DNA from 2 places in the Micromonospora sp. NPDC006431 genome. Region 2 is predicted to be linked to the other one. Evidence: predicted binding sites of a transcription regulator. Region 2 holds the regulator's gene; the other holds the start of a gene.
The links. Region 2 encodes HrcA, which represses chaperone genes, less so after heat shock. Its sites were predicted from a motif close to GGTTNGCACNCTCNNNNNGAGNGTGCNAACC; they were not measured.
Positions count from the first base shown of each region.

Region 1: groES (co-chaperone GroES) is a predicted target of HrcA. The motif match lies at 6,226-6,256, and genes of this name have one in related genera.

Region 1 is NZ_JBIAHQ010000005.1:94,561-109,484, reverse strand. It holds gene ACFYM6_RS12035 (ROK family protein) at 1-687, opposite strand, end outside; gene ACFYM6_RS12030 (sugar ABC transporter permease) at 713-1,972, opposite strand; gene ACFYM6_RS12025 (ATP-binding cassette domain-containing protein) at 1,969-2,793, opposite strand; gene ACFYM6_RS12020 (sugar ABC transporter substrate-binding protein) at 2,901-3,995, opposite strand; gene ybaK (Cys-tRNA(Pro) deacylase) at 4,203-4,682, opposite strand; gene ACFYM6_RS12010 (methyltransferase domain-containing protein) at 4,734-5,954, opposite strand; gene groES (co-chaperone GroES) at 6,390-6,704, shown strand; gene groL (chaperonin GroEL) at 6,775-8,421, shown strand; gene ACFYM6_RS11995 (molybdopterin-dependent oxidoreductase) at 8,540-10,171, shown strand; gene ACFYM6_RS11990 (WhiB family transcriptional regulator) at 10,460-10,843, opposite strand; gene ACFYM6_RS11985 (LuxR C-terminal-related transcriptional regulator) at 11,099-11,914, shown strand; gene ACFYM6_RS11980 (DUF5319 domain-containing protein) at 11,933-12,343, opposite strand; gene guaB (IMP dehydrogenase) at 12,542-14,104, shown strand; gene ACFYM6_RS11970 (GuaB3 family IMP dehydrogenase-related protein) at 14,134-14,924, shown strand, end outside.
Region 2 is NZ_JBIAHQ010000002.1:532,351-547,274, reverse strand. It holds gene ACFYM6_RS06100 (phosphotransferase family protein) at 1-948, opposite strand, end outside; gene ACFYM6_RS06095 (DUF4240 domain-containing protein) at 1,006-1,611, shown strand; gene ACFYM6_RS06090 (DUF4240 domain-containing protein) at 1,608-2,144, shown strand; gene lepA (translation elongation factor 4) at 2,239-4,116, shown strand; gene ACFYM6_RS06080 (GlsB/YeaQ/YmgE family stress response membrane protein) at 4,432-4,713, shown strand; gene ACFYM6_RS06075 (sugar ABC transporter substrate-binding protein) at 4,941-6,233, shown strand; gene ACFYM6_RS06070 (sugar ABC transporter permease) at 6,230-7,213, shown strand; gene ACFYM6_RS06065 (carbohydrate ABC transporter permease) at 7,213-8,043, shown strand; gene ACFYM6_RS06060 (MOSC domain-containing protein) at 8,140-8,784, shown strand; gene ACFYM6_RS06055 (hypothetical protein) at 8,828-9,694, opposite strand; gene ACFYM6_RS06050 (enoyl-CoA hydratase-related protein) at 9,826-10,611, opposite strand; gene hemW (radical SAM family heme chaperone HemW) at 10,631-11,854, shown strand; gene ACFYM6_RS06040 (DUF4870 domain-containing protein) at 11,898-12,536, opposite strand; gene hrcA (heat-inducible transcriptional repressor HrcA) at 12,795-13,817, shown strand; gene dnaJ (molecular chaperone DnaJ) at 13,891-14,924, shown strand, end outside.

The sequences.
Region 1 (14,924 bases), on a different contig from region 2:
GCCGGCGATGATGCCGGCCCCGACGCCGACGTCCCCGTACAGGTAGATGACGTTGTCGCAGCCGGCCGCGACGCCCCGGGCGTGCTCGGCGAAGGCGGCCACGTCCGCCACGTTGCCGACGGCGATCGGTACGTCGGTGCCCAGTTCGGCGGCGAGTGCCGCCCCGATCGGCTCGTCCACCCAGCCGGTGGTCGGGCTCAGCCGGACCAGCCCGTCCTCCCGGCGGACCATGCCGCAGACGGCGACACCGGCCCCGACACAGATCGAGCCCGCCGACACCGACTGGTGCATCTCCTTGACCGCGCCGGCCAGCAGCGGCGCGGCCTCGCCGGCGACCAGGTTGCGGGGTCGGTCCAGCTCCCGGCGGTCGAGCACCACACCGCCGAGACCGATCCGCGCGGCCCGCAGCCGGTCCACCTCCACGCTGTACGCGTACGCGTAGACCCGGGCCGACTCGGGCCGGACGACCAGCGACGGTCGTCCGGCCCGGCCGGTCTCCTTCGGCGCCCCCTCGCTGACCAGACCGGCGCCGGCCAGGTCGGCGGTCAGCGCGCCGATGGTGCTGCGGTTCAAGCCGAGGGCGGTGGTCAGCTCGGCGCGGGTGGTGGCACCGTGCACGTGCACGTAACGCAGCAATGCGCCCAGGTTCTGCCGACGGATCTCGTCCTGGCTCGGTCCTGCGCGCATTGCCACAGCCATTTCCGTAAGCGGTTCAGCGGGTGCCGGTGGCGGCGGCCCGCCGCCGGGACAGTGCGTCGATGGTGGCGGCGCCGAGCAGGACGATGCCGGTGACCACGTACTTGACGCCTGAGCTGTATCCCATCAGGCCCATCCCGTTGTCAATGACGGCGATCACCGCACCGCCGAGCACCGCGTCGAGCACCCGGCCCTTGCCGCCGAAGAGGCTCGTGCCGCCGATGACCGCCGCGCCGACGGCGTAGAGCAGGACACTGCTGCCACCCGTGTTGGGGTCGACCGAGTTGGCCCGGCTGGCCGCGACGATGCCGCCGATGGCCGCCATGGCGGAGCAGATCACGAAGACCGAGATCCGGATCCGGTCGACGTTGATGCCGGCGCGGCGGGCCGCCTCCCGGTTGCCGCCGGCGGCGTAGACGTGCCGGCCGTAGCTGGTGCGCTGGAGCACGAAGGTCCAGACGATCAGCAGCACCGCGATGACCGGCACCACGATCGGCACGCCCTTGAGTGAGGTGATCAGGACGTTGCGGCTGCGCTCCAGGTTGAGGATGAAGACGGCGGCACCCAGGATCAGCGCCAGCGCGCCGATCCGGGCGAGGACCACCGCGATCGGGTCGGTCAGCAGGCCACGGACGGAGCGCTGGCGGTGCCGGAGCAGTTGGACCGCCGCGTAGCCGGCGACGCCGACGGCGGCGAGCAGCCAGCCCACCGCCGGGGGGAGGTTCCGGTTGGCGATGGCCAGCAGCACGTCGTCCCGCACCGAGATGTTCTTGCCCTCCTCCACGAGCATCAGCGCGATGCCCTGGAAGGCGAGGAAGCCGGCGAGGGTCACCACGAAGGAGGGGATGCCGACCTTCGCCACCAGCAGGCCGAGCAGCGTGCCGATGACCACACCGGTGGCGATCGCGGCGAGCACCGCCACGTACCAGGGGTAGCCGAACACGGTCACCACGTTGGCCAGCACGGCGGCGCAGACCCCGCTGGCGAAGCCGGCGGAGAGGTCGATCTCGCCGAGCAGCAGCACGAAGACCAGCCCCATCGAGATCAGGGTGATCGCCGCGCCCTGGGTGAACAGGTTGGCGAAGTTGCCGGCGGTGAAGAACGACGGGCGCACGATCGAGAAGGCGGCGCAGAGCAGGACGAGCATGCCGACGGCGGGGAGCGCGCCGATGTCGCCACCGCGTACCCGGCGCCAGTAGTTGTGGAGGTGGCTGCCGACGCTCAGTGCCGGCGCGACGGCGGCGGGGCCTTCCTTCTGCACGGCGGTGGTGGTCATCGGAGGGCTCCTGGGGTCGTGTCGGCGGGCTCGGCGCCGTTGCCGTTGCCGCCCGGCGCCGAATCGGCGGCGAGGCCGAGGCTGCCGGAGCGGCCGGCGGTGATCAGCTCGACCACCTGCGAGTGGGTGATTTCGGTGGTCTTCACCTGGGCGACCATCTGGCCGAGGTAGAGCGCGGCGATCCGGTCGGAGACGGCGAAGACGTCGTTCATGTTGTGCGAGATGAGCACCACCGCCAGGCCGTTGTCGGCCAGCCGGCGGACCAGTTCGAGCACCTGGGCGGTCTGCGCGACGCCGAGCGCGGCGGTCGGCTCGTCCAGGATGACCAGCTTGCTGTTCCACAGCACCGCCTTGGCGATCGCCACGGTCTGGCGCTGGCCGCCGGAGAGGCTGGAGACGTGCTGGCGCAGCGACTTCACCGTACGGACGCTGAGCCCGGCCAGGGTCTCCGCGGCCATCTGCTCCATGGTCGGCTCGTCGAGCACGATGCCACTGCGCTTCTCCCGGCCGAGGAACATGTTCTGCACGATGTCGAGGTTGTCGCAGAGCGCGAGGTCCTGATAGACGACCTCGATACCGAGCGCGGCGGCGTCCCGGGGGCCGTGGATGCCCACCGGCTGGCCGTCGAAGAGGAACTCGCCGGCATCCGTGGGGTAGATGCCGCTGATGCACTTGACCAGGGTCGACTTGCCGGCACCGTTGTCGCCGACCAGCGCGGTCACCTCACCGGCGTGGGCGGCGAAGGCGACGTTGCGCAGCACCTGGACGGGACCGAAGCTCTTGTCGATCCCGCGTAGTTCCAGCAGGGGGCTCGCGGACACGGGGGTCTCCTTTGGACGGAGGGGAGGTCTCGGGTCCCGTCCGGAATGCTGCCCGGCACGGGATCGTCCCGTGCCGGGCAGCATTGCCTGAAGCGGGGTGCGGAAGGTCAGCTGATGCCGGCGTCGGCGCACAGCTTGGCGTACGCCCCGGTGCAGAGCTCTTCCTTGGTCACGTAGCCGTCGGCCACGACGTCCTTGACGTTGTCCTTGTAGATCGCCTTCGGCTCCAGCAGCACGGCCGGCACGTCCCGGCCGCTCTCCGGGTCCTTGACGGTCTGGCCGGTGTCCTTCGTCTTCCCCTTGGCGAGACCGATGGCCAGGTCCGCGGCGGCGTCGGCCTCCTGCTTGACCGCCTTGTAGACCGTCATGCACTGGTCGCCGGCGAGGATGTTCTGCAGGCCCTGGGCGGTGGCGTCCTGGCCGGTCACCGGGACCTTGCCGTTGAGCTTGTTCTTCTTCAGCACCGAGATGGCCGCGTTGCCGAGGCCGTCGTTGGCGGCGAGCACCCCGTCGATCTTGCCGCCGGCCTTGGTGAGCTGCTGCTCGAAGATCGTGGCGGCCTGGGCGTTGTCCCACTCCGGCACGGAGTCGTCGGCGGCCTTGGTGTACTCCTTCGAGTCGAACTTCGGCTTGAGCACCGAGTCGTACCCGTTCTTGAACAGGGTGGCGTTGTTGTCGGTCGGCGAGCCGTTGAGGTAGGCGATCGCCGGGTTCTTGGCGCCCTTGTCGGTCAGGCACTTGCTCAGGCCCTCGCCCTGGAGCTTGCCGACCGCCTCGTTGTCGAAGCTGACGTAATACTCGGCCGACCCGCCGAGGGTGAGCCGGTCGTAGTCGATGGTGGCGACGCCCTGGGACTTCGCCTTCTCCAGGACGGCCTTGCCGGTGCCGGAGTCCAGGTTGACGATCATCAGAACGGTCACGCCGTTGGTGATCATCTGGTCCGCGATGGTCTGGAACGCGGTCTTGTCGTTCTGGGCGTTCTGGATGTCGGAGTCAACGCCCGCGGCGTCGAAGGCCGCCTTGAGGTACTTGCGGTCCGCGGTCTCCCAGCGGGCGGAGGACTTGCTGTCCGGGAGGATCACGCCGATCTTCGGCTTCTTGGCGCTGCCGGCCTGGTCGGAACCGCCGTTGTCACCGCAGGCGGCCATGCTGCCGGTGGCCAGCAGGCCGACGGCAGCGAAGGTGAGGAAGCCCTTGCGCATGTGCACGGGTCCTTTCCGGGGTGGGGGAGTGGTCGGTGGTTTGTTGTGTCCGGCAACGTATTCCCGTGCGTGTGGCGAGCGCAATACTGCCGAGGTCAGTAGTTTGTTGGCGGCGGTAACAATTCAGCAACGCCACTGTCACCCGGCTGAGAGCGCTCCCCGCACGAGGTGCGGGAACGAACGCCCGCGGAGCGACTCGGGGGTGGATCAGGCGGCGGCGATCGGCACGGTGACGGCGTCGGTCAGCGCGACCAGATCAGCCGGGGCGAGTTGCAGTTGCAGGCCGCGGCGACCCGCCGAGACGTAGACGCTCGGGTGGCCCAGGGCGGACGCGTCGACCACCGTGGGCAGCCGCTTGCGCTGGCCCAGCGGGCTGATCCCGCCGCGCACGTAGCCGGTGGCCCGCTCGGCCACGGCCCGGTCCGCCATGGTCGCCCGCTTGCCGCCCACCGCGGCGGCCAGGGCCTTGAGGTCCAGTTCCCCGGTGACCGGCACGACCGCCACGGTCAGCCCGCCGTCGACCTCGGTGACCAGGGACTTGAACACCCGCTCCGGCGGCACCCCGAGGGCCGCCGCGACCAGCGCGCCGTAGTTCGGCGCGTCCGGCGAGACCTGGTACGGGTGGGTGCTGTGGCTGATCTTGCGCTGCGCCAGCAGCGCCGTCGCCGGAGTGCCCTGTCCCGCCATGCCCGACAAGCTAACCCCGCCCGGCCCGACGGGGCGAGTCGAAATCCGGGCTCAGCCCGGCACCGGCTGGCAGATCAGCACGGTCGGCGCGCCGCCCACCCGGGTGAGCATCAGGCTGGCCGCCGCCTTGCCGGCGAGCTTCAGGCCCCGGCGCAGCTGCTCCGGTTCGAGCGCCGAACCGCGCTTGAGGATCTCCACCCGCCCGACCCGTCGCTCGCGCAGCAGAGCCCGCAGCCGCTTCAGCGAGAACGGCAGCACGTCGGTGACCTCCAGGCAGCGGGCGTACGGGGTGGCCACCGGCGCGTCGGCGTACAGGTAGGCGATGCTCGGGTCGGCGAGGGTCGCGGACAGCTCCGCGGCCAACTCGGCGACCAGGTGCGCGCGAACCACCGCCGGGTCGGGGTCGTACACGTACCGCCGGACCGCGCCCACCGGCGCCTCGGCGTCACCGGAGCCGGTGAGCTGATGGCAGGGGGCCGCTCCGCTGCCGGCGGCGTTGGGCGGGGGCCCTTCCTTCAGCACGGTCGCGCGGCGGGGCACCTCGGCCAGCTCGCCGCACCAGAGGGCGGCCTCGACCAGGTCGCCGGCCACGCTGACCCACTCCGCCTCGGCGCCCGCCGGGATCAGCGCGTGGTCCAGCCCCGGGGCCACCTTCACCACGGTCCGCGGCACCCGCTCGGCCAGCCCGGTGACGAAATCCCAGGGCGGCGAGTAGGCGTTCGGATCGAAGATCCGCCGGCCGGTGCCGGTCGCCCGTCGCTGCGGGTCGCAGAAGACCGCGTCCACCCGGGTCACGTCGAACGCCGTCGCGTCCCCGCACTCGACGGTGAACAGGTCGGCCAGCCCGGCCGCCTCGGCGTTCGCGGCGGCCATCGCGGCGGTCACCGGGTCGGCCTCTACCCCGTACACCCGGATGCCGGCGCGGGCGGCGGCGAGTGCGTCGGCGCCGAGGCCGCACCCCAGGTCGGCGAGGGTGCGCACGCCGGCGGCGCGCAGCCGCGCGGCCCGCCGGTCGGCGACCACCCGGCGGGTGGCCTGCTCCAGCCCGGGGCGGGTGAGGAACATGCCGGCGGCCTCGGGCCCGAACTTGCCGACCGCTCGGCGGCGCAGCTCGGCCTGGGTGAGCGCGGCGGCGGCCAACCCGGCCGGGAGCCCCGCCGAACGGAGCCGGGCCGCCGCGGCCAGCGGGTCGCCGCCGGCCACCTCGGCGGCCGCCGCGAGGGCGGCCGACCCCTCGGGGGTACGCAGCGCGGCGAGCTGTTCGAGATCCACCCGCCCATTCTCCCGGCCCTGGTCGGCGCCCGGTCGTCGACCTGGCGGGGGCCGGCGGGGCGGGTCCCGCGACGTCGCCGACGTGGCGGGTTTGGTGGGCCGGGACCTCGCCAGATCGCCGACCTGGCGAGGGCGGCGTGCCGGGTTACCCGGAGGGTGGCGGTGGCGACGACGAAGGGTCGCCAGCCCGCCGGGGGCGAAGGTGTGGGCGACACGGGGGCGGTTGCGTTGGCACTCTCCTTGACGGAGTGCTAGCCGAGGAATAACCTGCGATTAGCACTCTCACCCTGAGGGTGCCAACGCCCGGGCCCTGGTGTCCGGGGGTTGAACGCCAGGCGGACCGGCACCCGCGACGACGGCCCCGCCCGGTGGCATGTGGCAGATTGACGCCGGTCGGCATGCCGACCGGCAACGAAACCAGTACCCCAGGAGGGTATGCCCGTGACTACCGCGACCAAGGTTGCGATCAAGCCGCTCGAGGACCGGATCGTGGTCCAGGCGAACGAGGCTGAGACCACCACGGCGTCGGGCATCGTGATCCCCGACACCGCCAAGGAGAAGCCGCAGGAGGGCACCGTCCTCGCTGTCGGCCCGGGCCGGATCGACGACAAGGGTAACCGCGTTCCGATCGACGTGAAGGTCGGCGACACCGTCCTGTACTCGAAGTACGGCGGCACCGAGGTCAAGTACGCCGGCGAGGAGTACCTGGTGCTCTCCGCCCGCGACGTCCTCGCGGTCATCGAGAAGTAAGCAACCGATCAGTGTCGTTGCCCCGGTCCGGCTCGCCGGGCCGGGGCAACGACGCTTCGAAGGGATACCGATGGCGAAGATCCTCAGCTTCTCGGACGACGCCCGGCACCTGCTCGAGCACGGTGTCAACGCTCTCGCGGACACGGTCAAGGTCACCCTCGGCCCGCGCGGGCGCAACGTCGTCCTGGACAAGAAGTTCGGTGCACCGACGATCACCAACGACGGCGTGACCATCGCCAAGGAGATCGAGCTCACCAACCCGTACGAAAACCTCGGCGCGCAGCTGGTCAAGGAGGTGGCGACCAAGACCAACGACGTCGCCGGCGACGGGACCACCACCGCGACCGTGCTGGCCCAGGCGATGGTCCGCGAGGGCCTGCGCAACGTGGCGGCCGGCGCCAACCCGGCCGGCCTCAAGCGGGGCCTCGACGCGGCGGCGACCAAGGTCTCCGAGGCCCTGCTCGGCCGGGCCGTCGAGGTGGCCGACAAGGAGTCGATCGCGCACGTCGCGACGATCTCCGCGCAGGACGCCACCATCGGCGAGCTGATCGCCGAGGCGATGGAGAAGGTCGGCCGCGACGGTGTCATCACCGTCGAGGAGGGCTCCGCGCTCACCACCGAGCTGGAGGTGACCGAGGGCCTCCAGTTCGACAAGGGCTTCATCTCGCCCAACTTCGTCACCGACGTGGAGGGGCAGGAGTCGGTCCTGGAGGACGCGTACATCCTGATCACCACCCAGAAGATCTCGGCGATCGAGGAGCTGCTGCCGCTGCTGGAGAAGGTCCTCCAGCAGAACAAGCCGCTGCTGATCATCGCCGAGGACGTCGAGGGCCAGGCGCTGTCCACCCTGGTGGTCAACGCGATCCGCAAGACCCTCAAGGTCTGCGCGGTGAAGGCTCCCGGCTTCGGTGACCGCCGCAAGGCGATGCTGCAGGACATGGCGATCCTCACCGGTGCCGAGCTGGTCGCCCCGGAGTTGGGCTACAAGCTCGACCAGGTCGGCGTGGAGGTGCTCGGCACCGCCCGCCGCGTGGTGGTCGACAAGGAGACCACCACCGTCGTCGACGGTGGCGGTCGGGCCTCCGAGGTCGCCGACCGGGTCGCCCAGATCCGCAAGGAGATCGAGGCCTCGGACTCCGAGTGGGACCGGGAGAAGCTGGCCGAGCGGCTGGCGAAGCTCTCCGGTGGCGTCGCGGTCATCAAGGCGGGCGCGGCCACCGAGGTCGAGATGAAGGAGCGCAAGCACCGCATCGAGGACGCCATCGCGGCGACCAAGGCCGCGGTGGAGGAGGGTACGGTCCCGGGCGGCGGCGCCGCCCTGGCCCAGATCCTGCCGGCGCTCGACGACGACCTCGGCTTCACCGGTGACGAGAAGGTCGGCGTCTCGATCGTGCGCAAGGCGCTGGTCGAGCCGCTGCGCTGGATCGCCCAGAACGCCGGCCACGACGGCTACGTGGTGGTGCAGAAGGTCGCCGGCAAGGACTGGGGGCACGGCCTCGACGCCGCCAAGGGCGAGTACGTGGACCTGGTCAAGTCCGGCATCATCGACCCGGTGAAGGTGACCCGCAACGCGGTCACCAACGCCGCCTCGATCGCTGGCCTGCTGCTCACCACCGAGAGCCTGGTGGTGGAGAAGCCGGAGAAGGCCGAGCCGGCCGCCGGCGGTGGGCACGGCCACGGTCACGGTCACGGCCACCAGCACGGCCCGGGCTTCTGATTCCCCGTACGGCCTGAGTCAGGGCACACCGCCCACGCGGTGTGCCCTGATCCGTATCTGCTTACGGAACGCTGACGTGGCTGGCGGTCGGCCGCTGGGCGCGTCCACACTGGTCGGCGTGAGCAGCATGTCCCGCCGCCGGGCGGCGCTGGCCGGGGTCACCGCCGCGGCCGTGGCGATCGGCTCGGCCGAGCCGGTGGCCGTCCTCACCGGGCCCCGCTCGGCGCCACTGATCGCGGTCGGCGGTCTGGTGGTCGACCTGGTGCCCGAGCCGCTCAAGCAGGTCGCCATCGCGCTCTTCGGCCGGTACGACAAGATCGCCCTGCTGGTCGGGACGGCGGTGCTGCTGGCCGCGTTCGCCGCGCTGCTCGGCGTGCTCGCGGCCCGGCGACTCTGGGCCGGCGCGGCCGGCATCGCCGGGTTCGCCGCCCTCGGGGTGGCCGCCGCGCTGACCCGGGCCGGCGCGGATGCCGCCGACGCGCTGCCCTCGCTGGTCGGCGGCGGGCTGGGGGCGCTGACGCTCTGGGCCTTCGTCGCCGGCCCGCTGCGGGTGGATCCGGGGCCGGCGGCTCCGGCCACACCACACCGGGCCACCTCACCCGGGCCCATCCCACCCCCGGCCGTCGCCGCGCTCGCGCGGGAGGAGCCCGTCGCGGGGTGGGAGCCGCTGGAGCGCGGGGATCCGGGGCCGCGGCGGCGGTTCCTGCGCGGCGTCGGCCTGCTGGCCGGGACGGCGGCGGTGGCCGGGCTCGGCGGGCACTGGCTGGCTGGCCGGCGGGGCGTCTCGGCGGCCCGGCAGGCGGTGGCCCTGCCCACCCCGGTGGCGCCCGCCCCGCCGGTGCCGGCCGGCGCGGACCTGTCGGTGAGCCGGCTCGCCCCCTACGTGACCCCGAACCGGGAGTTCTACCGGATCGACACCGCCCTGGTGGTGCCGCAGGTGGACCCGGCGACCTGGCGGTTGCGCATCCACGGCCGGGTACGCAAGCCGATCGAGTTGAGCTTCGCCGACCTGCTCGCCCGGCCGATGGTCGAGCGCTACGTGACGCTGGCCTGCGTCTCGAACGAGGTGGGCGGGGACCTGATCGGCAATGCCCGGTGGCTCGGCGTACCGATCAAGGAGTTGCTGGACGAGGCCGAGCCGGAGGAGGGCGCGGACCAGGTGGTCGGGCGCTCGGTCGACGGCTGGACCTGCGGCACCCCGACGGCGGTGCTGCGGGACGGCCGCGACGCGCTGCTCGCGGTCGGCATGAACGGCGAGCCGCTGCCGGTCGAGCACGGCTTCCCGGTGCGCATGGTGGTGCCCGGGCTCTACGGGTACGTCTCGGCGTGCAAGTGGGTGACCGAGCTGGAGCTGACCCGCTTCGCCGACTTCGACGCGTACTGGGTGCCGCGCGGGTGGTCGGCGCAGGCGCCGATCAAGACCCAGTCGCGGATCGACACGCCGCGCCCGCGCAACCGGCTCACCGCCGGCCCGGTCACGGTCGCCGGGGTGGCCTGGGCTCAGCACCGGGGCATCCGGACCGTCGACGTACGCGTCGACGGCGGGCCCTGGCAGCAGGCGACGCTCGCCCCGACGGTCTCGGTGGACACCTGGGTGCAGTGGTCGTGGCGCTGGGCCGCCACCCCGGGCGAGCACACCCTCCAGGTACGCGCCTCCGACGCCGACGGCGATACCCAGCCGGGGGAGCTGCGGCCGGTCGCGCCGGACGGGGCCACCGGCTGGCACACGGTGCGGGTCACCGTCGGCTGAACCGGCCGGCGGACGCCGGGTCGATCTCCACGACGCCGCACGTGCGCGGCGAGGGTGGCCGCCGCGGGTGGCTGGCGGCGCGGGGCCGGAGAGGCGCTGCTCGCTCGCTCTGGAGCTGATGTCGTGAACGACTCACGCGCGTGCCGAGTCGTTCGTGACGTCAGCTCGAAAGGGAGCGGGAAACTGCCTCCCCGCGCGGAGCCGGAGTCGCCTGGCGGGTCCGGCTCGACGGCGCACACCCGACGCCGCGTCCCGGGACACGGCGTCGGGATGGTCGGTGTCGGCCGGTCAGGCGACCTTGCGCTGTTCCGGCACGGTGGACCTGTGCGGCTGGCCGAGCCGGGCCTCCAGCCGGGCCACGTCGACCCGGGTGTGCCGGCGGTCGGCGAGGTCCTCCCAGCCGAGGGCGAGCAGCCGGAGCCGCTCCGCCTCGCTGAACCCGCCCCACACGCCGTACGGCTCGCGGACCGACAGGGCGTGGGCGGCGCACTCGGCCCGTACCGGGCAGGCCCGACAGACGGCCTTGGCGCCGGACTCGCGGCGCAGCCGCGAGGAGCCGCGCTCGCCGTCCGGGTGGAAGAACTGAGCGCTGTCCCTCCCCCGGCAGGCACCGAGCCGCTGCCAGTCCCACAGGTCGACAATGGGTCCAGGCAATCTGCGTACGTTCGACATCAGCACCCCTCCTCCCGCGCGGCACCGCGGAGAATCCTTCGTGGCCAGCTACCGGTCGGCGGTCCGCGCGGGACACCCGTTTCCGGCCTGGCCCCTCGGTACCCGGGCTGTCCCGCGCTCACACATCTTTGATCGAAAACCTCGGACAGTTGGTGGCATATGCCCCATCTGCCGGAAAAGTTCTGATGATTGCCCGGAACCTCCTCCTGACCCGACCCCGTCGTGGTCTGCTCTGAGGCGGAGAGGAGAGCGACTGTGCGTAACGTTCTCGTATGCGTTCGGACACCAATCGCGGCCCAGCACCTGGCCTCCGCGGCGGCGCGGCTCGGGCTGTCCGGCGTCGTCCGGACGGCGGTCTCCGATCCCGAGGTGATGTTGCGGCTCGCCGAACGTCCTGTCGACGTGGTGCTCGCCGACACCGCCCTCACCCGGCCGGACAGCGCGGGCTTCGTCCGGCGGGTGCTCGCCCGGGCGCCCCAGGCCGCGGTGCTGCTGCTCGGGACCGAGGAGTCGGAGGCGGCGGCGGCCACCATCAGCGCCGGAGCGCGTGGGCTCATCCAGGGCGCCGACCATGATCTGACCAGCGCGGTGGCGAAGGCCCTGCTGCTGCTCGCCGCTCCCGGACGGGCGGCCAAGCACCGGGTGACCGACCCCGCCCGGGACGCTGCGGCGGTCGGCGGGACGGCCCGCTCGGCCGCGCCGGGGCGTACCCCCGCCGGGCCGGCGCCGGCCTGGTCGGCGGGCCCGCCGGAGGTGCCGGGCGGCGCGCCCACGGTGGTGCCGGTGCAGCGGGGCGAGGACGCCCCCGATCCGGCCGATGCCGAGTCGGCGCCGGCGGGCGGTCCGCAGCGTGCCACGCCCAACGCCCGCAGCGCCATCGGGCTGACCGAGCGGGAGCTTCAGGTGCTGCTCGGCATGGCCGAGGGGAAGAGCAACGCGGAGATCGGGCGGGAGTTGTTCGTCTCCGAGGACACCGTCAAGACGCACGCCCGCCGGCTGTTCCGCAAGCTGGGCGCCCGGGACCGGGCGCACGCCGTGGCCGCGGGCTTCCGCGCCGGTCTGGTCGCCTGAGCGGCACCGGCCCGGCGGTCAGTCCTCGGCGGACGGGTCGTCCTCGGTGCCCTCGGTCAGGGTGTCGTGCACGCCGTCCGCGTAGCCCCGGGCGTAGTCCCAGCTGACGTAGTGGTCCGGGTCCGGGTCATAGGCCGGCTCGTGCACCCGCGGCAGCCCGGAGTTGAGCAGGTGGCGCAGGTTGCCCCGGAGCAGGTCCCAGTCGAAGTAGTGCGGCTCGCGGCAGTCCTCGCACTCGATGACCAGGCCACGCACCCCGATCGGCTGGAGCAGGGCCTGGTAGATCTCCAGGTCGGCGAGGTCCTCCAGGACGTCCTGCCGCTCGACCTCGGTCAGCGGGTCGAGCGGATCGTCCTCGCGCGGGTCGTGCAGGCCGGCAGCCGGATCGGCCGGGTCGCCGTTGAACGGGTCGATGGGCTCCTCGTGCACCCCCTCACCGTAGTCCCCGCAACACCGAAAAGTCCGCCCCCGGGACTCCCTGTGGCGCCGCCTACCCTGGCCCGCCGCTGCCGGGACCCGCACTGGTTGGTGGGTACGATGAAGCGACGCGCCGTCATCTCGGCGTGCGCCGGTCCAGGCGCACGCCGCCTCGCTGAAGCCCGTCCGAAACAGCTCAGGGGAGCAATCGTGGAGAATTCGCCCAGCACCGACCTTACTGCCGGCGTCGACGGCGGCGAGCTGGGCGGTCACCTGCCCGAACTGCCGGCCGGCTCGGCGCGGGTGGTGCCGCTCGGGCTGACCTTCGACGACGTGCTGCTCCAGCCCGGCGAGTCGGACGTCGTCCCGAGCCGGGTGAACACCCGCACCAAGCTCACCCGCACCGTCGAGCTCAACATCCCGCTGCTGTCCAGCGCGATGGACACCGTCACCGAGGCGCGGATGGCGATCGCCATGGCCCGCCAGGGCGGCATCGGTGTGCTGCACCGCAACCTCTCCGTCGAGGACCAGGCGCTCCAGGTCGACCTGGTGAAGCGCTCCGAGTCCGGCATGATCACCAACCCGGTGACCGCCAGCCCGGACGACACCCTCCGCGAGGTCGACTCGCTCTGTGGCCGCTACCGCATCTCCGGCGTACCGGTGGTCGACGGGCAGGGCGAGCTCGTCGGCATCGTCACCAACCGCGACATGCGCTTCGTCTCCGACCCGTCCACCCCGGTCCGCGAGATCATGACCCGCACCCCGCTGGTCACCGCCCCGGTTGGGGTGAGCAAGGACGATGCGCTGGCGCTGCTCCGGCAGCACAAGGTGGAGAAGCTGCCGATCGTCGATGACTCGGGCAAGCTGCGTGGCCTGATCACGGTCAAGGACTTCACCAAGAGCGAGCAGTACCCGAACGCCACCAAGGACTCCGCCGGCCGGCTCCGGGTCGCCGCCGCGATCGGCGTGGGTGAGGACGCGTACAAGCGGGCCCGCACCCTGGTCGACGCGGGCGTCGACGTGCTGATCGTGGACACCGCGCACGGCCACCAGCGCGCCGTGCTGGAGATGGTCGCCCGGCTCAAGAAGGACGTCGCCATCGACATCGTCGGCGGCAACGTGGCCACGTACGCCGGCGCGAAGGCGCTGGTCGACGCGGGCGCGGACGGCGTCAAGGTGGGCGTCGGCCCCGGCGCCATCTGCACCACCCGGATCGTGGCCGGGGTGGGCGTACCGCAGATCACCGCGATCATGGAGGCCACCCGGGCGGCCCGCCCGGCCGGCGTGCCGGTGATCGGCGACGGCGGCATCCAATACTCGGGCGACATCGCCAAGGCCCTGGTGGCCGGCGCCGACACGGTGATGCTCGGCGGCCTGCTGGCCGGCTGCGAGGAGAGCCCGGGCGAGCTGCTCTTCATCAACGGCAAGCAGTACAAGGCGTACCGGGGGATGGGCTCGCTCGGCGCGATGCAGTCCCGCGGCCAGGCCAAGTCGTACTCCAAGGACCGCTACTTCCAGCAGGACGTGACCAGCGACGAGAAGCTGGTCCCGGAGGGCGTCGAGGGCCAGGTGCCCTACCGGGGCCCGCTCTCCCAGGTCGCCCACCAGCTCGTCGGCGGGCTGCGGCTGGCGATGGGGTACGCCGGTGCCGAGAGCATCCCGGAGTTGCACGAGCGCGGCCAGCTCATCCGGATCACCGCGGCCGGGCTCAAGGAGAGCCACCCGCACGACATCCAGATGACGGTCGAGGCGCCCAACTACCACACCCGCTGACCATCACCCCCAACCACCTGGAGTCCCCCATGCGTGACGTGGTCGAGATCGGGCTGGGCAAGACCGCGCAGCGCGGCTACCACCTGGACGACATCGCCATCGTGCCGAGCCGCCGCACCCGGGACGTCGACGACGTCTCCACGGCCTGGCAGCTCGACGCTTACCAGTTCGGCATCCCCTGCGTCGGGCACCCGTCCGACGCGACCATGAGCCCCTCCTCGGCGGTGCAGCTCGGCCAGCTCGGCGGCCTGGGCGTGCTCAACGTCGAAGGCCTGTGGACCCGGTACGAGAACCCGACCAAGGTGCTGGAGGAGCTGGCCGGCCTGGACGAGGAGGCCCGGGCGACCAAGCGGCTCCAGGAGGTGTACGCCGAGCCGATCCGTCCGGACCTGATCGCCGAGCGGGTCCGCGAGCTGCGGGCCGGCGGCGGCACGGTGGCCGTCCGGGTGTCCCCGCAGCACACCCTCGCGCTCGCCCCGGTGATCCTGGACGCCGGCGTGGACATCCTGGTCATCCAGGGCACCATCGTCTCGGCCGAGCACGTCTCCACCACCGACGAGCCGCTGAACCTCAAGGAGTTCATCGCCGACCTCGACCTGCCGGTCATCGTCGGTGGCTGCACCGACTACAAGACCGCGCTGCACCTGATGCGCACCGGCGCGGCCGGCGTGATCGTCGGCATCGGCGGCGACGACTGGTCGACCACGGAGTCGGTGCTCGGCATCCGGGTGCCGATGGCCACCGCCGTCGCCGACGCCGCGGCGGCCCGCCGGGACTACCTGGACGAGACCGGCGGCCGGTACGTGCACCTGATCGCCGA
Region 2 (14,924 bases):
ACCGAGTGCCTGCTCGCCGCTCCACCGCTGGTGGGCGCGCATGTGCGGGGAGGCGGTCGACGGGCCGGCGGCGGCGCTGGTCAGGAAGTATCCGGACAGCGCCGCGAGGGTCACGTCCAGCGCGTCGGCGGGGGCGTCGGCGGCCGCCGGGTGGGTGGCGAAGGCGACGTCCACGGCCAGGCCGCTGGCGTACCCGGTGATCAGCAGGCTGACCAGATCGAACCAGGCCGGCCCGTGACACAGCCAGGTCCAGTCGCAGAGCCACGCGCGGCCGGCCGGGTCGATCAGGAGGTTGTCCACCCGCAGGTCGCCGTGGACCAGCCCGCCGGTGGCCGCGTACCCGGGAAGGCGGGACTCCAGCGCGACCAGCGCCGGGAGCGGGGCCCAGGCCGGCAGCTCCGGCGCGGGCTCGCGGCCGGCGGCCACCTCGCCCCACCAGAGGATGTCGTCCCGGGCCAGGTCGGCGAGGCGGGGCAGCCCGAGCGCCACCAGCTCCGCCGGCGGCTCGGCGAGCGCGGCGGCCACCTCGGCGTACGCGGCGAGGGCGGCGTCCAGCTCGGCCGGGTCCCAGGGCAGCCGGGGGATCCGCCCGTCGACGGCGTCCAGGGCGAGCGCGTACCAGCCGGCCTCGGTCAGCGCCCAGCGCGGGCGGGGGACCGGCAGCCCGGCGGGGAGCCGGGCCAGGATCGCGGCCTCGTGGAAGTACCAGCCGGCCAGCTGCCGCTGGGTGTCCAGCGCCGCCGCCTTGACGAAGGTCCGGCCGCCGTCGGGACCGGTGAGCACCGCGGCGAAGCCACGGGTGAAGCCGGCGCCGGCCACCCGGACCGCCACCGGGGGCCCGCCGAGCCGGGCGGCCACCGCCTCCCGCAGCCCGGCCGGCAGCCCGGCCCAGTCGGGGCGGACGGCGGTCGCCTCGTACGGCACCGGGGGCAGCGAGATCGGTGGCACGTTCCCATGCTGCCGGACGGAGTGTCGTACCGCGCTGGCAGCATCCGGGCCGTGGAGATGGACGAGTTCTGGGCGCTGGTCGAGGCGTCCGCCGACGGCGCTCGGACGCCCGACGAGCGGCTGGCCTGGCTCACCGACCGGCTGGCCGGCCGGCCCGCCGCCGAGGTGGTCGACTTCGCGCTGCGGCTGGACGAGCTGCGGGGTCCGGTCGACACCTGGCGCCTCTGGGGTGCCGCGACGCTGATCTTCGACGGGTTCTGTTCTGACGACAGCTTCCACTACTTCCAGCCGTGGCTGATCGGCCTCGGCCGGGGGGCGTACCACCGGGTGGTGGCCGATTCGGACGCGCTCGCCGACCTGCCGCAGGTCCGTCGGCTGGCCGGCCGTCCTTCGCGGGACTGGGCCGACGACGAGTGGCCGGACTGGGAGTGCCTCGACTACGTGGCCGACGAGGCGTACGAGCGGATCACCGGCGTGCCGGAGAGCCTGGACGACGCGGTGTCGGCCCGGGGTCGTGAGCTGCGCAGTTCGCCGCAGCCGGTGGACGAGGCGTGGGCCGTGTCGGACCCGGCCGAGCTGAGTCGCCGGTACCCACGACTCGCCGCGCTGTTCCCGCTGCCCGGCCGGGGCCGGGGGTCGGTCTGGGAGACTGCCACGCCATGAGGACCGACGACTTCTGGCAGCTGATCGACCGCGCCCGCGCCGGCGGTGGGGGCGAGCCCGCAGCGGTCGCGGCCCGCGCGGTCGCCCTGCTCGCCGAGCGGGACCCGACGGAGATCGTCGGGTACGCCCACCACCAGCGGCGGGTGCTCGCCGCCTCCTACCGGGTCGACCTCTGGGGCGCGGCCTACCTGATCAACGGGGGCGCCTCCGACGACGGCTTCGAATACTTCCGGGGCTGGCTGATGACCCAGGGCCGGGCGGTCTTCGCCAAGGCCGTCGCCGACCCGGACTCCCTGGCCGAGCTGCCGCAGGTCCGGGCCGCCGCGCTCAGCGGCGAGGAGTTCGAGTGCGAGGACATGCTGGCGGTGCCCTGGGAGGCGTACCGGAAGGCAACCGCGACCGAGCTGCCGGCGGACCGTGACCCGGTGCCCGTGCCCGACCTGAACGACTTCTGGGACTTCGACGACGAGGAGGAGGCGCGGCGGCGGCTGCCCCGGCTCGCCGCCCTCTTCGTGGAGCCGCCGGAGGAGTGACCGGGGGAGGACCGGCTTTCCCGGCGACGTGGGAGCATAGAGGGGGCCGGCGTCGCGCCGGCCCGCTCACGTCAGCCGACCAGAACGGACCGCTGTGCCACCGACGCTCGATCCCGGCGCGAACGCTCCTGGTGCCACCGACCCGGCGCGCATCAGGAATTTCTGCATCATCGCCCACATCGACCATGGGAAGTCGACCCTGGCCGACCGGATGCTGCAGCTCACCGGCGTGGTCGATCCGCGGCAGATGCGTGCCCAGTACCTCGACCGGATGGACATCGAGCGCGAGCGCGGCATCACCATCAAGAGCCAGGCCGTCCGCATGCCGTGGACCGTCCGGGAGGGCGACCGGGCGGGCGAGAGCGCCGTGCTCAACATGATCGACACCCCGGGCCACGTGGACTTCACGTACGAGGTGTCCCGGTCCCTCGCCGCGTGCGAGGGCGCGATCCTGCTGGTCGACGCCGCGCAGGGGATCGAGGCGCAGACCCTGGCCAACCTCTATCTGGCCCTCGAGAACGACCTGCACATCATCCCGGTGCTCAACAAGATCGACCTGCCGGCCGCCCAGCCGGAGAAGTACGCCGAGGAGTTGGCCCACCTGATCGGCGGCGACCCGGCGGACTGCATCAAGGTCTCCGGCAAGACCGGCGAGGGCGTGCCGTACCTGCTGGACGAGATCGTCCGGCAGTTCGTGCCGCCGGTCGGCGAGGCGGACGCCCCGGCCCGCGCGATGATCTTCGACTCGGTGTACGACGTCTACCGGGGCGTGGTCACCTACGTCCGGGTGATCGACGGCCGGATCGAGGCCCGCGACCGGATCAAGATGATGTCCACCGGCGCCGTGCACGAGCTGCTGGAGATCGGCGTCATCTCGCCGGAGATGGTGAAGGCCAACGCGCTCGGCGTCGGCGAGGTGGGCTACCTGATCACCGGCGTGAAGGACGTGCGCCAGTCCCGGGTGGGTGACACGGTCACCATCAACACCCGGCCGGCGACCGAGGCGCTGGGTGGCTACAAGGACCCGAAGCCGATGGTCTACTCGGGCCTCTACCCGATCGACGGGTCCGACTACCCCAACCTCCGTGAGGCGCTGGACAAGCTCAAGCTCAACGACGCGGCGCTGACGTACGAGCCGGAGACCTCGGGGGCGCTCGGCTTCGGCTTCCGCTGCGGCTTCCTCGGCCTGCTGCACCTGGAGATCATCCGGGAGCGGCTGGAGCGGGAGTTCAACCTCGACCTCATCTCCACCGCGCCGAACGTGGTCTACCGGGCCATCCAGGAGGACGGCGAGGAGATCGTGGTGACCAACCCGAGCGAGTACCCGACCGGCAAGATCGCCGAGGTGTACGAGCCGACGGTCCGGGCCACCGTGCTCACCCCGAACGACTACGTCGGCGCGGTGATGGAGCTGTGCCAGGGCCGCCGGGGCAGCCTGCTCGGCATGGACTACCTCTCCGCGGACCGGGTGGAGCTGCGCTACACCCTTCCGCTGGCCGAGATCATCTTCGACTTCTTCGACCAGCTCAAGAGCCGCACCAAGGGGTACGCCTCGCTGGACTACGAGCCCTCCGGCGAGCAGGCCTCCGATCTGGTCAAGGTGGACATCCTGCTGCACGGCGAGCCGGTGGACGCGTTCAGCGCCATCGTGCACAAGGACAAGGCGTACAACTACGGCACGACGATCGCGGCCAAGTTGCGCACCCTGATCCCGCGCCAGCAGTTCGAGGTGCCCATCCAGGCCGCCATCGGCAGTCGGGTGATCGCCCGGGAGACGATTCGCGCCATCCGTAAGGACGTGCTCGCGAAGTGCTACGGCGGTGACATCAGCCGTAAGCGCAAGCTGCTGGAGAAGCAGAAGGAAGGCAAGAAGCGGATGAAGATGGTCGGCCGGGTGGAGGTTCCGCAGGAGGCCTTCATCGCCGCCCTCTCCTCCGACTCCGGCGACGGCAAGCCCGCCGGCAAGAAGTAGGCCCTCGCCGTACGCCGACGCATGGCCGGCGCCCCGCCACGGTGACCTGTATCCGGGTCCCGCGGGCGGGGCGCCGGCCTTTTCGCGTACCCGGAGGTGAATTTCCGTCCCGGGGACGCCGCACCGTCCGATCGGGTCGGCACCCCACGCCACCTGCGCAACCGTCCCGTCGGGGAAACGGATCCGGGCCCAGGTATCGACCGGGTGCCATCGGTCGGGCGGCAGATCGGTTTGGGTTTTCGGCCGGTCGGGAACTTAGCGGTCACGACAGACAACACACGACAACGTGTGGCAGATATTAGGAGGAGAGCGACCATGACCGTCACCGGAATCATCACCGCGCTCATCGTCGGTCTGATCGTCGGCGCGCTGGGTCGCCTGGTCGTGCCGGGCCGCCAGAACATGCCGATCTGGCTGCACATGCTGATCGGCGTGGGCGCGGCGCTGCTCGGCACGGTGCTGGCCCGGGCCCTGGGCATCGCGACCGAGACCGCCGGCGTCGACTGGATGGAGTTGCTGGTCCAGGTGGTGCTGGCCGCGATCGCCGTGGCCCTGGTGGCCGGGATCGGTGGTCGGCGCAGCGTCTCGCGCTACTGACCCACACCCCCGACCCCCGGAAACGCTGAAGCGGGCGCCCGACCTGGTCGGGCGCCCGCTGGCGTGTCCGGCCTGACCTGCCTGGACGTCACCCCTGCCGCCGGAGCCGCGGGCTGCGATACCGTCGCCAGGCCCCGCCCGCACACTGCCCCCTGTCGTAAAGGAATTTTTCCTACTAAGGTGCGGCGGAGAAGGTTAGTGCCAAACGGCGCGAGGGAGATATAGGCGTGAACAGGTGGAAGCGGCTGGCGCCGGTCACCGCCATCGTGGCCTCGGCCGCGATGGTGCTCGCCGGTTGCGGTGGCTCCGGGGACGACGAGAAGGCCGCGGACAACAGCAAGCTGACGGTCTGGATGATGGGCGAGGGCGGCGACGCCCAGACCAAGTTCCTCGACAGCGTCGAGGCCGAGTTCAAGAAGAAGCACCCCGAGACCGACGTGGTGGTGCAGTACATCCCCTGGCTGGAGGCGCCGAAGAAGTTCCAGGCCGCCCTGGCCGGCGGTGAGGGACCGGACGTCACCGAGCTGGGCAACACCGAGACCCAGGGCTGGGCGGCCCAGGAGGCGCTCGCCGACGTCACCGACAAGTTCAACGGCTGGGCCGAGGGCAAGGACATCCTGCCCGACCTGGTGAAGAACGCCCAGCTCGACGGCAAGCAGTACGGCGTGCCGTGGTACGCCGGCGTACGCGCCATCTACTACCGCACCGACTGGTTCGCCGAGGCCGGCGTGCAGCCGCCGACGACCTGGGAAGAGCTGGTCGCCGCCGCCAAGACGGTGCAGGCCAAGAAGCCGGGCAAGTACGGCATCGCCCTGCCGGGCAACTCGGAACTGCCGTTCTACTCCTTCCTCTGGGCCGCCGGCGGGGAGATCGCCACCAAGCAGGGCGACACCTGGAAGTCTGGCTACAACACCCCGGAGGCGCAGCGGGCGGTCAAGTTCTGGACCGACCTGGTGACCGTGCACAAGGTCGCCCCGCCGGCCGCCGCCGGCTGGAACGAGGTCGACGCCCGGACCCAGTTCGCGACGGGCAACGCCGCCATGGCGTTCGCCGGTAGCTGGCAGGGCGGCGCGATGAAGAAGGACAACCCGGACATCGAGAAGGTGTGGGGCACGTTCCCCATCCCGGGTCCGGACGGCAAGCCGGCCCCGGCCTTCGCCGGCGGTTCCGACATCGCCCTGTGGAAGGACAGCAAGCGGCAGGCCCTGGCCTGGGACTACCTGACCGTGCTGCTGAGCAAGCAGAAGGACCAGGAGTTCGCCAGCAGCCTCGGCTTCTTCCCGGTCTACAAGGACCTCGTCGGCGGCGGCAACTACGCCAACGACAAGGTGATGGGGGCGTTCGCCACCGCCATGCAGAACACCAAGCTGACCCCGCTCACCCCGAAGTGGGTCGAGGTCAGCCGGACCAAGACGGTGACCCAGGCCATGAACAGCTCGGTCATCAAGGGCCAGAAGACGGTCGAGAAGGCCACCGCCGACGCGGCCACCGAGATGGAAAGCATCCTCAACGCCAAGTGACGACGCTGACCGAGGCCACCGGGACGGGCGCCGCGCGGGAGACCCCCGCGCGGCGCCGCCGCCGGGTGGACCATCTCCCGTACCTGTTGCTCCTGCCCTGTCTGGCGGTCATCGCGGTACTGCTGCTCTGGCCGCTCGGTCAGGTCGTGATGATGTCCTTCTACAAGTTGGACAGTGTCCGACAGTTGCGGGGGGACCGCGAGTGGCCGTGGGTGGGCCTGGCCAACTACGCGCAGATCCTCGGCGATCCGTTCTTCCGTACGGTGCTGCGCAACACCGTGCTCTTCGCCGTGGTGACCGTGGTGCTCACGATGATCATCGGCACCCTGGTCGGGCTGCTGCTCAACCGCCTCGGCAAGAAGATGGCGACCTTCGTCGCCAGTTGCGTGATGCTCGCCTGGGCCACCCCGGCGCTGACCGGCACCATCGTCTGGAAGTGGATTTTCGACGACACCAGTGGCCTGGTCACCTGGCTGTTCAACAAGCTGCCGGACGGGCTCTCCACCACGCTCTTCGGGCGCAGTGACTGGACCGGCTACGGCTGGTTCAACGACCCGCTGCTGTTCTTCGCGATCCTGACCCTGGTGGTCGTCTGGCACTCGTTCCCGTTCATCGCGGTGAGCGTGCTGGCCGGGCTGAAGAGCGTGCCGAGCGAACTGCAGGAGGCGGCCCGGGTGGACGGGGCCGGGCCGTGGCGGGTCTTCTGGTCCGTCACCTTCCCGATGCTGCGCCCGGTCTTCGGCATCCTGGTGGTGCTCTCCACCATCTGGGACTTCAAGGTCTTCACCCAGCAGTTCGTGCTGGCCGGCGGCACCCAGGACCGGTCGACGTTCATGCTCTCGATCTACTCGTACGCGGAGGCGTTCTCGCCGCCGCCCAAGTACGGCCTCGGGTCGGCGATCGCGGTCATCCTCACCCTGATCCTGCTCGCGGTGACCGCCCTGTACGTCCGCATGGTGCTCCGGCAGGAGGACGAGTAGTGAAGAAGATCGCCCTCAACGGTGCCGGCCTGCTGGTCGCGCTCTTCGCGGCCTTCCCGGTCTACTGGATGGTCGCCACCTCGCTGAAGCCCAACCGGGAGATCTTCTCGGCGACCCCGCGTCCGGTGCCGGCCGAACCCACCCTGGAGCACTACCGGGAGATCCTCACCGGGAACCTGATCCCGGGCGTGACGTTCACCGACTTCTTCCTCAACAGCGCGCTGGTCGCGGTGGCGACCGTGCTGCTGAGCGGACTGGTCGCGCTGCTCGCGGCGACCGCGGTGGCCCGGTTCCGGTTCCGGCTGCGGACCACCTTCCTGATCCTGCTGCTCGTGGTCCAGATGATCCCGCTGGAGGCGCTGGTCATCCCGCTGTTCCTGATGATCCAGCGGCTCGGGCTCTACAACACCCTGCCCAGCCTGATCCTCACGTACCTGGGCTTCTCGCTGCCGTTCGCGGTGTGGATGCTGCGCGGCTTCGTGGCCGCGGTGCCGAAGGAACTGGAGGAGGCGGCGGCAATCGACGGCGCCAGCCGGGCCCAGACCTTCCGCCGGATCCTCTTCCCGCTGGTCGCGCCCGGGCTGGTGGCGACCAGCATCTTCTCCTTCATCACCGCCTGGAACGAGCTGATCTTCGCGCTGACCTTCGTCAACGACCAGCACAAGTACACCCTGCCGGTGGCGATGACGTTCTTCTTCGGCCGGGACGACACCGCCTGGGGTTCGGTGATGGCCGCCTCCACACTGTTCACCCTGCCGGTGATCGTCTTCTTCCTGCTGGTGCAGCGCCGGATGGTCTCCGGCCTGGTCGCCGGGGCGGTCAAGGGCTGAGGGGCACGGAACGCGCCCTGCTTGACGCGTCCCGTCGAGCAGGGGCCCCGCTCGGCGCGGTTCCTGCGCCGGGAGTGTGCCCGTAGGCTGACCGCCATGACGGGCAGGCTGGCGGCGGTGAACCTCGGCGTGGTGACCGAGGCGGAGTGGGCGGGCGACCCGAGCGGCCGTAGCGGGATCGACAAGCGGCCGGTCGACGGCCCGGTGCTGGTCCGGTTCGACGGGGTCGCCGGCGACTTCATCGGCGAGCGGGCCCACCACGGCGGCCCCGACCAGGCGGTGTACGCGTACGCCGCGGAGGACGCCGGCTGGTGGGCCACCGAGCTGGGCCGGCCGCTGCGTCCGGGCGCCTTCGGCGAGAACCTCACCACCTACGCGGTGGACGTCACCGGGGCGGTCATCGGCGAGCGGTGGGCGGTCGGCTCCGCCCTGCTGGAGGTGACCAAGCCGCGCACCCCGTGCACCACCTTCGCCGGTTTCTGGGGCGTACCGGACCTGATCAAGCGGTTCACCGTCCGGGCCGCGCCCGGGGCGTACCTGCGGGTGCTGCGCGAGGGGGAGACCGGCGCGGGCGACCTGGTGGAGGTGGTGGAACGCCCGGCGCACGGGGTGACCATCGGCGAGATGTTCCGGGCGACCACGCTGGAGCCCGAGCTGCTGCCCCGGCTGGCCGACGTGCCGGAGCTGCCCGAGCCGATCCGGGCGAAGGTCCTTCGCCGCCTCGGCGCCGCCGGCCGCTGACCGGCGTCGGCCCCGGCTGGCGGCCGCGCTGCCCGGGCCCGGGTCACGTGGCGGCGAAGACCTCCGCCAGCACCTGGGTCGACGCGGTCCGGCTGCCCTTCACCTTGTCCCAGGTGCCGTGCTCGGCGGTCCACTCCAGGTCGCCGAAGCGGACCCGCTTCACCCCGTGGTCGTCGGCGTGGGAGACCAGCCAGTGGGCGTACCGCCAGCCGTTGCGGCTGTCCGCCGCCGGGACGGCGAACCCGGTCAGGTCGGTCGGTGGGGTGAGGCCGGACAGCCCCCAGTCCAGGGTCAGGCTCTCCACCAGGGCCGTCGCCGCGGCCGGCCCGCGCATCGTCGGCGTCAGCCCGACGGTGCAGGCCACCGCGGCGGTCGCGTCGCCGAGCAGCGCGCGGGTGAGGACCTCCGACTCGTCGGCCCACTTCTGGTACGCCTCGGGGTAGGCCGACCGCTGCACCCGCTGCGCGGCCTCGGTGACCCGCATCTCCTCCCAGCCCCGGACCTTCTTCAGCGCGGCATAGAACTTCCTCGCCGCGTAGCGCGGGTCCTGGACCTGCTCGGGGGTGCCCCAGCCCTGGCTCGGGCGCTGCTGGAACAGGCCCAGCGAGTCTCGGTCGCCGTGCGCGATGTTGCGCAGGTGCGACTCCTGGTACGCGGTCGCCAGCGCCACCACCACGGCCCGCTCGGGCATCCGCCGCTGCACCCCGATCGCCGCGATCGTGGCCGCGTTGGCCATCTGCTCGGCGCTGAGCACCACCCGCCCGTCGGCCTGCACGGTGCAGGTCCGGCTGGCCATCGGCAGGCGGAGGTGCTGCCCGAACTGCTTCGTGACGAACCAGACGCCGAGCAGGGCGACGACCGCCACCACCACACCGCCTGCCACGACTGCAACCCGAGTTCGCACCCGCACCCCCTGTCCCGACAGTCCGACAAGCGTACGTCCCGCGCCGCACCAACCGGGTCGTCCGACCGGTTGTCTCCCGTTCCGTCACCGCCCCGCCACCGACCGCGTCCGGCCCCACGTGCGGAGGCCCGTCGGCCTCAGTCTCCGGTGGGCACCCAGGCGGCGGGCCGCTTCTCCCGGAACGCAGCCACGCCCTCCCGGCCCTCCGCCGAGAGGAAGTACCCGGTGGACAGCGTGGCCAACTCGGCGATCTCCGCGCGCAGGTCGGTCGCGGCCGGCCGGCGCAGCAGCTCCTTGGTGCCGGTGAGGGCGGTCGGCGCCCCCTTCACCAACGAGGCGCAGTAGCCTGCCACCGCGGCGTCTAGGTCGTCCGCCGGCACTGCGGCGGTGACCAGGCCGATCTCGGCGGCCCGCCGGCCGTCGAAGGTGTCGCCGGTCAGGTACAGCTCGGCGGCGGCCCGGGGGTGCAGCCGCGGCAGCACGGTCGCCGAGATCACCGCCGGGATCACCCCGATCCGGACCTCGGTGAAGGCGAACGTCGCCGCCTCGGCGCAGACCGCCAGGTCGGCCGCGGCGATCAGCCCCAGCCCACCGGCCCGCGCCGGCCCGGCCACCTTCGCCAGCACCGGCTTCGGGCACTCCCGGACCGCCACCAGCACGTCGCCCAGCATCCCGGCCGGCACCGTCCCGCTGGCGTACGCGGCGGCGGTCTCCTTGAGGTCCGCCCCGGAGCAGAAGACCGGCCCGGTGTGGTCCAGCACGATCACCCGGACCGCGTCGTCGGCGACCGCCGCGGCGAGCCCGGCCAGCAGCTCGGTCATCAGCGGGGTGGAGAGCGCGTTGCGGTTGTGCGGGCTGTCCAGGGTGAGGGTGGTCACCCCACGGGCCGTGGCGACCCGCACGAGAGCGTCCGGAGAGGTCATGCCGGGCACACTAGTGGCCATGCCCGGCGTCCTTCCAGAAGGCGAATCCGTCCCGCGTGACGGATCGCTGCCCGCTGCCGCCCGCCGCGCCGTCGGCGCCCACGGCTTCGGGGTTTACGTGCACGTCCCGTTCTGCGCCAGCCGGTGCGGTTACTGCGACTTCAACACGTACACGACGGCCGAACTGGGCGGCGGGGCCAGCCGGGAGAGCTACGCCGACAGGGTCCTGGCCGAGCTGGCCCTCGCCGGCCGGGTGCTGGGCGACAGCCCGCCGCCGCGGGTGGACACCGTCTTCGTGGGCGGCGGCACGCCCACCCTGCTCCCCGCCGACGACCTGGCCCGGATCCTCGACGGCATCGACCGCACCTGGGGGCTGGCCGCCGACGTCGAGGTGACCACCGAGGCCAACCCCGAGTCGGTCACCCCGGAGTCGCTCAAGGCGCTGCGGGCGGCCGGCTACACCCGGATCTCGCTCGGCATGCAGTCCGCCGCGCCCGGGGTGCTGGCCGTCCTCGACCGGCGGCACAGCGCCGGCCGGGCCACCGCCGCCGCCCTGGAGGCGCGGGACGCCGGATTCGACCACGTGAACCTGGACCTGATCTACGGCACGCCGGGGGAGACCGCCGAGGACTTCGCCGCCTCGCTGGAGCAGGTGGTGGCGGCGGGCGTGGACCATGTCAGCGCGTACGCCCTGATCGTGGAGGACGGCACCCGGCTGGCCGCGCGGATGCGCCGCGGCGAGCTGCCGTACCCGAGCGACGACGTGGCGGCGGACCGCTACCTGGCCGCCGAGGCCGCCCTCCACGCGGCCGGCTTCTCCTGGTACGAGGTCTCCAACTGGGCGCGCTCCGCGGCGGCCCGGTGCCGGCACAACCTGCTCTACTGGACCGGTGCCGACTGGTGGGGCCTCGGCCCGGGGGCGCACAGCCACGTCGGCGGCGTGCGCTGGTGGAACGTCAAGCACCCCACCGCGTACGCGCAGCGCCTGGCCGCCGGGGAGTCGCCCGGCCTGGCCCGGGAGGTGCTCACCCGGGACGAGGCGCACATGGAGGACGTGATGCTGCGGCTGCGGCTCGCCGCCGGCCTGCCGCTGGACGTGCTGGACCCGGCCGGCCGGGCCGGCGCCGAGCGGGCGCTGGCCGAAGGCCTGCTGGCCCCCGACGCGTACGCCGCCGGCCGGGCCGTGCTGACCCTGCGCGGCCGGTTGCTGGCCGACGCGGTGGTCCGCGACCTGCTGCCCTGAGCGATGCCGGACCCGGCCGACCCGGAGGCCGGCCGGGTCAGGGTCACTTGATCAGGCTGAGGCTCATCGGATACTGGTAGAGCTGGCCCTCGTTGGCCTTGACCCCGGCGAGGATGCCGAACACCACCCCGAGGATGACGGCCGCGCCGACGCCGAGGAAGCCGATCAGGATGCAGCTCAGGATCCAGCCGACCAGGCCCACGATCGACCAGAGCAGCTGGAAGTTGAGCGCCGCGACCGCGTGCTGGCGCACGGTCGGGGACTGGTTGCCCCGGGCCAGCATCGAGACCAGCGGCGGGAGCCAACCCAGCACACCGGCGCTGATGAACATCGCCGCCGCGCCGCCGAAGTGCGCGACCAGGGCCCAGGTCTTGTCTTCGTTGTTGGCGTAGCCGGCGGGCGGCCCGTACCCGCCGCCGGTCGGGTAGCTGGCGCCGGGCGCGGCGTGGCCGCCCGGCGGAGGATGACCACCCGGAGGTGGGTAGCCACCCGACGGCGGCTGGCCGCCGGAGGGCGGCGGATAGCCACCGGGCGGGGGATAGTCGCCCCCCGCCGGTGCGCCGGACAGTGGTGCGGTGGGGGGCTCGTCCGCCGACGAGCCGAACGGTGCCGACGGCGGGGGCGCCTCCGGCGGCTGGGCGCCGGAGTCCCCCGCTCCCGGAGGGCGAGGAGGTTCAGTCATGGACGTCACGGTAGGTCCCGTGGGCAAGGGCGCGCCAGGGGGAGATCGCCCGGGATGTCCGGCTGTTCGGCCCAGGGGGCGTGACTGCGTGGCGGCCCGCACCGGGGGTCCGTCGCTGATCATCGCGTCGGCGGGCACGCCGACGTAGACTGGCACTCGCTACAGTCGAGTGCCAGACGCTCAGTCGGCACCGCGTGCCGCTGATCCGATCGGGTGGCGACGCGCGCCGGCGGGCCGAGGCGCGTCAGGAGGTGGGAGATGGGTCTCGACGACCGCAAGCTCGCCGTGCTGCGCGCGATCGTCGAGGACTACGTCGCCACGCAGGAGCCCGTGGGCAGCAAGGCCCTGGTCGAGCGGCACCAGCTGGGCGTCTCCCCGGCCACGGTCCGCAACGACATGGCGGTGCTGGAGGAGGAGGGCTACATCCGGCAGCCGCACACCAGCGCCGGCCGGGTGCCCACCGACCGCGGCTACCGGCTCTTCGTCGACCGGCTCTCCCGGGTCAAGCCGCTCAGCCCCGCCGAGCGCCGGGCCATCGAGCGCTTCCTGGTCGGCGCGGTCGACCTGGACGACGTGGTGCACCGCACGGTCCGGCTGCTGGCCCAGCTCACCCGGCAGGTCGCCGTGGTGCAGTACCCGAGCCTGGCCCGCTCCAAGGTGCGCCACCTGGAACTGGTGCCGATCTCCACCACCCGGCTGATGGTGGTCATGATCGCCGACACCGGGCGGGTCGAGCAGCGGCTGGTCGAGCTGCCCGGGCCGATCCCCGCCGAGGACGTCACCGACCTGCGCCGGCTGGTCAACGAGAAGCTGGTCGGCACCCTGCTGGCAGACACCCCGCCGCTGGTCCAGGCGCTGGTGGACGAGTCCTCGCCGCAGCTGCGCCCGGCCATGGCCACGCTCTCCAGCGTGCTGCTGGAGACGCTGGTCGAGCGGCACGAGGAGCGCCTCGCGCTGGCCGGCACCGCCAACCTCACCCGCGGTGGTCTGCTGGACTTCCAGGGTTCGCTGCGCCCCATCCTCGAGGCGCTCGAGGAGGAGGTCGTGCTGCTCAAGCTCATCGGCGAGGCCGAGCCGAGCACCACCCGGGTGCTGATCGGCGACGAGAACGAGGTCGACAACCTGCGCGCCGCCTCCGTGGTCAGCACCGGCTACGGCCCCGGCAGCACCATCGTCGGTGGACTCGGCGTGCTCGGACCGACCCGGATGGACTACCCCGGCACCATCGCCACAGTGCGGGCCGTGGCACGCTACGTGGGCGATCTGCTGGCCCAGAACTGACCAGTCAGGGCCGCCGGCCGGAAAGTGGCCGACGACCGCGCAACGCGAGACGAACATGAGGACACGGAACGCAGTGGCCAGGGACTACTACGGCATTCTCGGCGTGAGCCGGGACGCCTCCGACGACGAGATCAAGCGCGCCTACCGCAAGCTGGCGCGGCAGTTCCATCCGGACGTCAATCCGGATCCGGAGGCACAGGAGAAGTTCAAGGACATCAACGCCGCGTACGAGGTCCTCTCGGACGACCGGAAACGGCAGATCGTCGACCTGGGCGGCGACCCGCTCGCGCCCGGCGGTGGGGGCGCGGGTCCGGGCGGCCCGGGCGGCGCCGGCCCGTTCGTCGGGTTCCAGGACATCATGGACGCCTTCTTCGGCGGGGCGGCCGGCGGCAGCCGGGGGCCGCGCCCGCGTACCCGGCCGGGCGCCGACGCGATCCTGCGGCTGGAGCTGGACCTGCACGAGACCGCGTTCGGCGTCGAGGCCCCGATCACCGTCGACACCGCGGTGCTCTGCACCACCTGCTCCGGCGCGGGCACCGCGGCCGGCACCCACCTGGCCACCTGCGAGGCGTGCGGCGGCCGGGGTGAGGTGCAGTCGGTGCAGCGGACCTTCCTCGGCCAGGTGGTCTCCGCCCGGCCGTGCACGGTCTGCCAGGGCTACGGCACCACCATCCCGCACCCCTGCCCGACCTGCGCCGGCGACGGCCGGGTGCGGACCCGCCGCTCGCTCACCGTCAAGATCCCGGCCGGGGTCGAGGACGGCATGCGGATCCGGCTGGCCCAGCAGGGTGAGGTCGGCCCCGGCGGCGGCACCGCCGGCGACCTCTACGTGGAGATCCACGAGCGGCCGCACGACGTCTACTCCCGCAAGGGCGACGACCTGCACTGCCGGGTCACCGTGCCGATGACCGCCGCCGCGCTCGGCACCCGGCTGACCATCAAGACGCTGGACAGCGAGGAGACCTTGGACGTCAAGTCCGGCACCCAGCCGGGCAGCACGCTGCGGCTGCGCGCCCGGGGCGTACCGCACCTGCGCGGCACCGGCCGGGGCGACCTCTACGTCCACCTCGACGTGCGCACCCCGACCAAGCTCGACGCCGAGCAGGA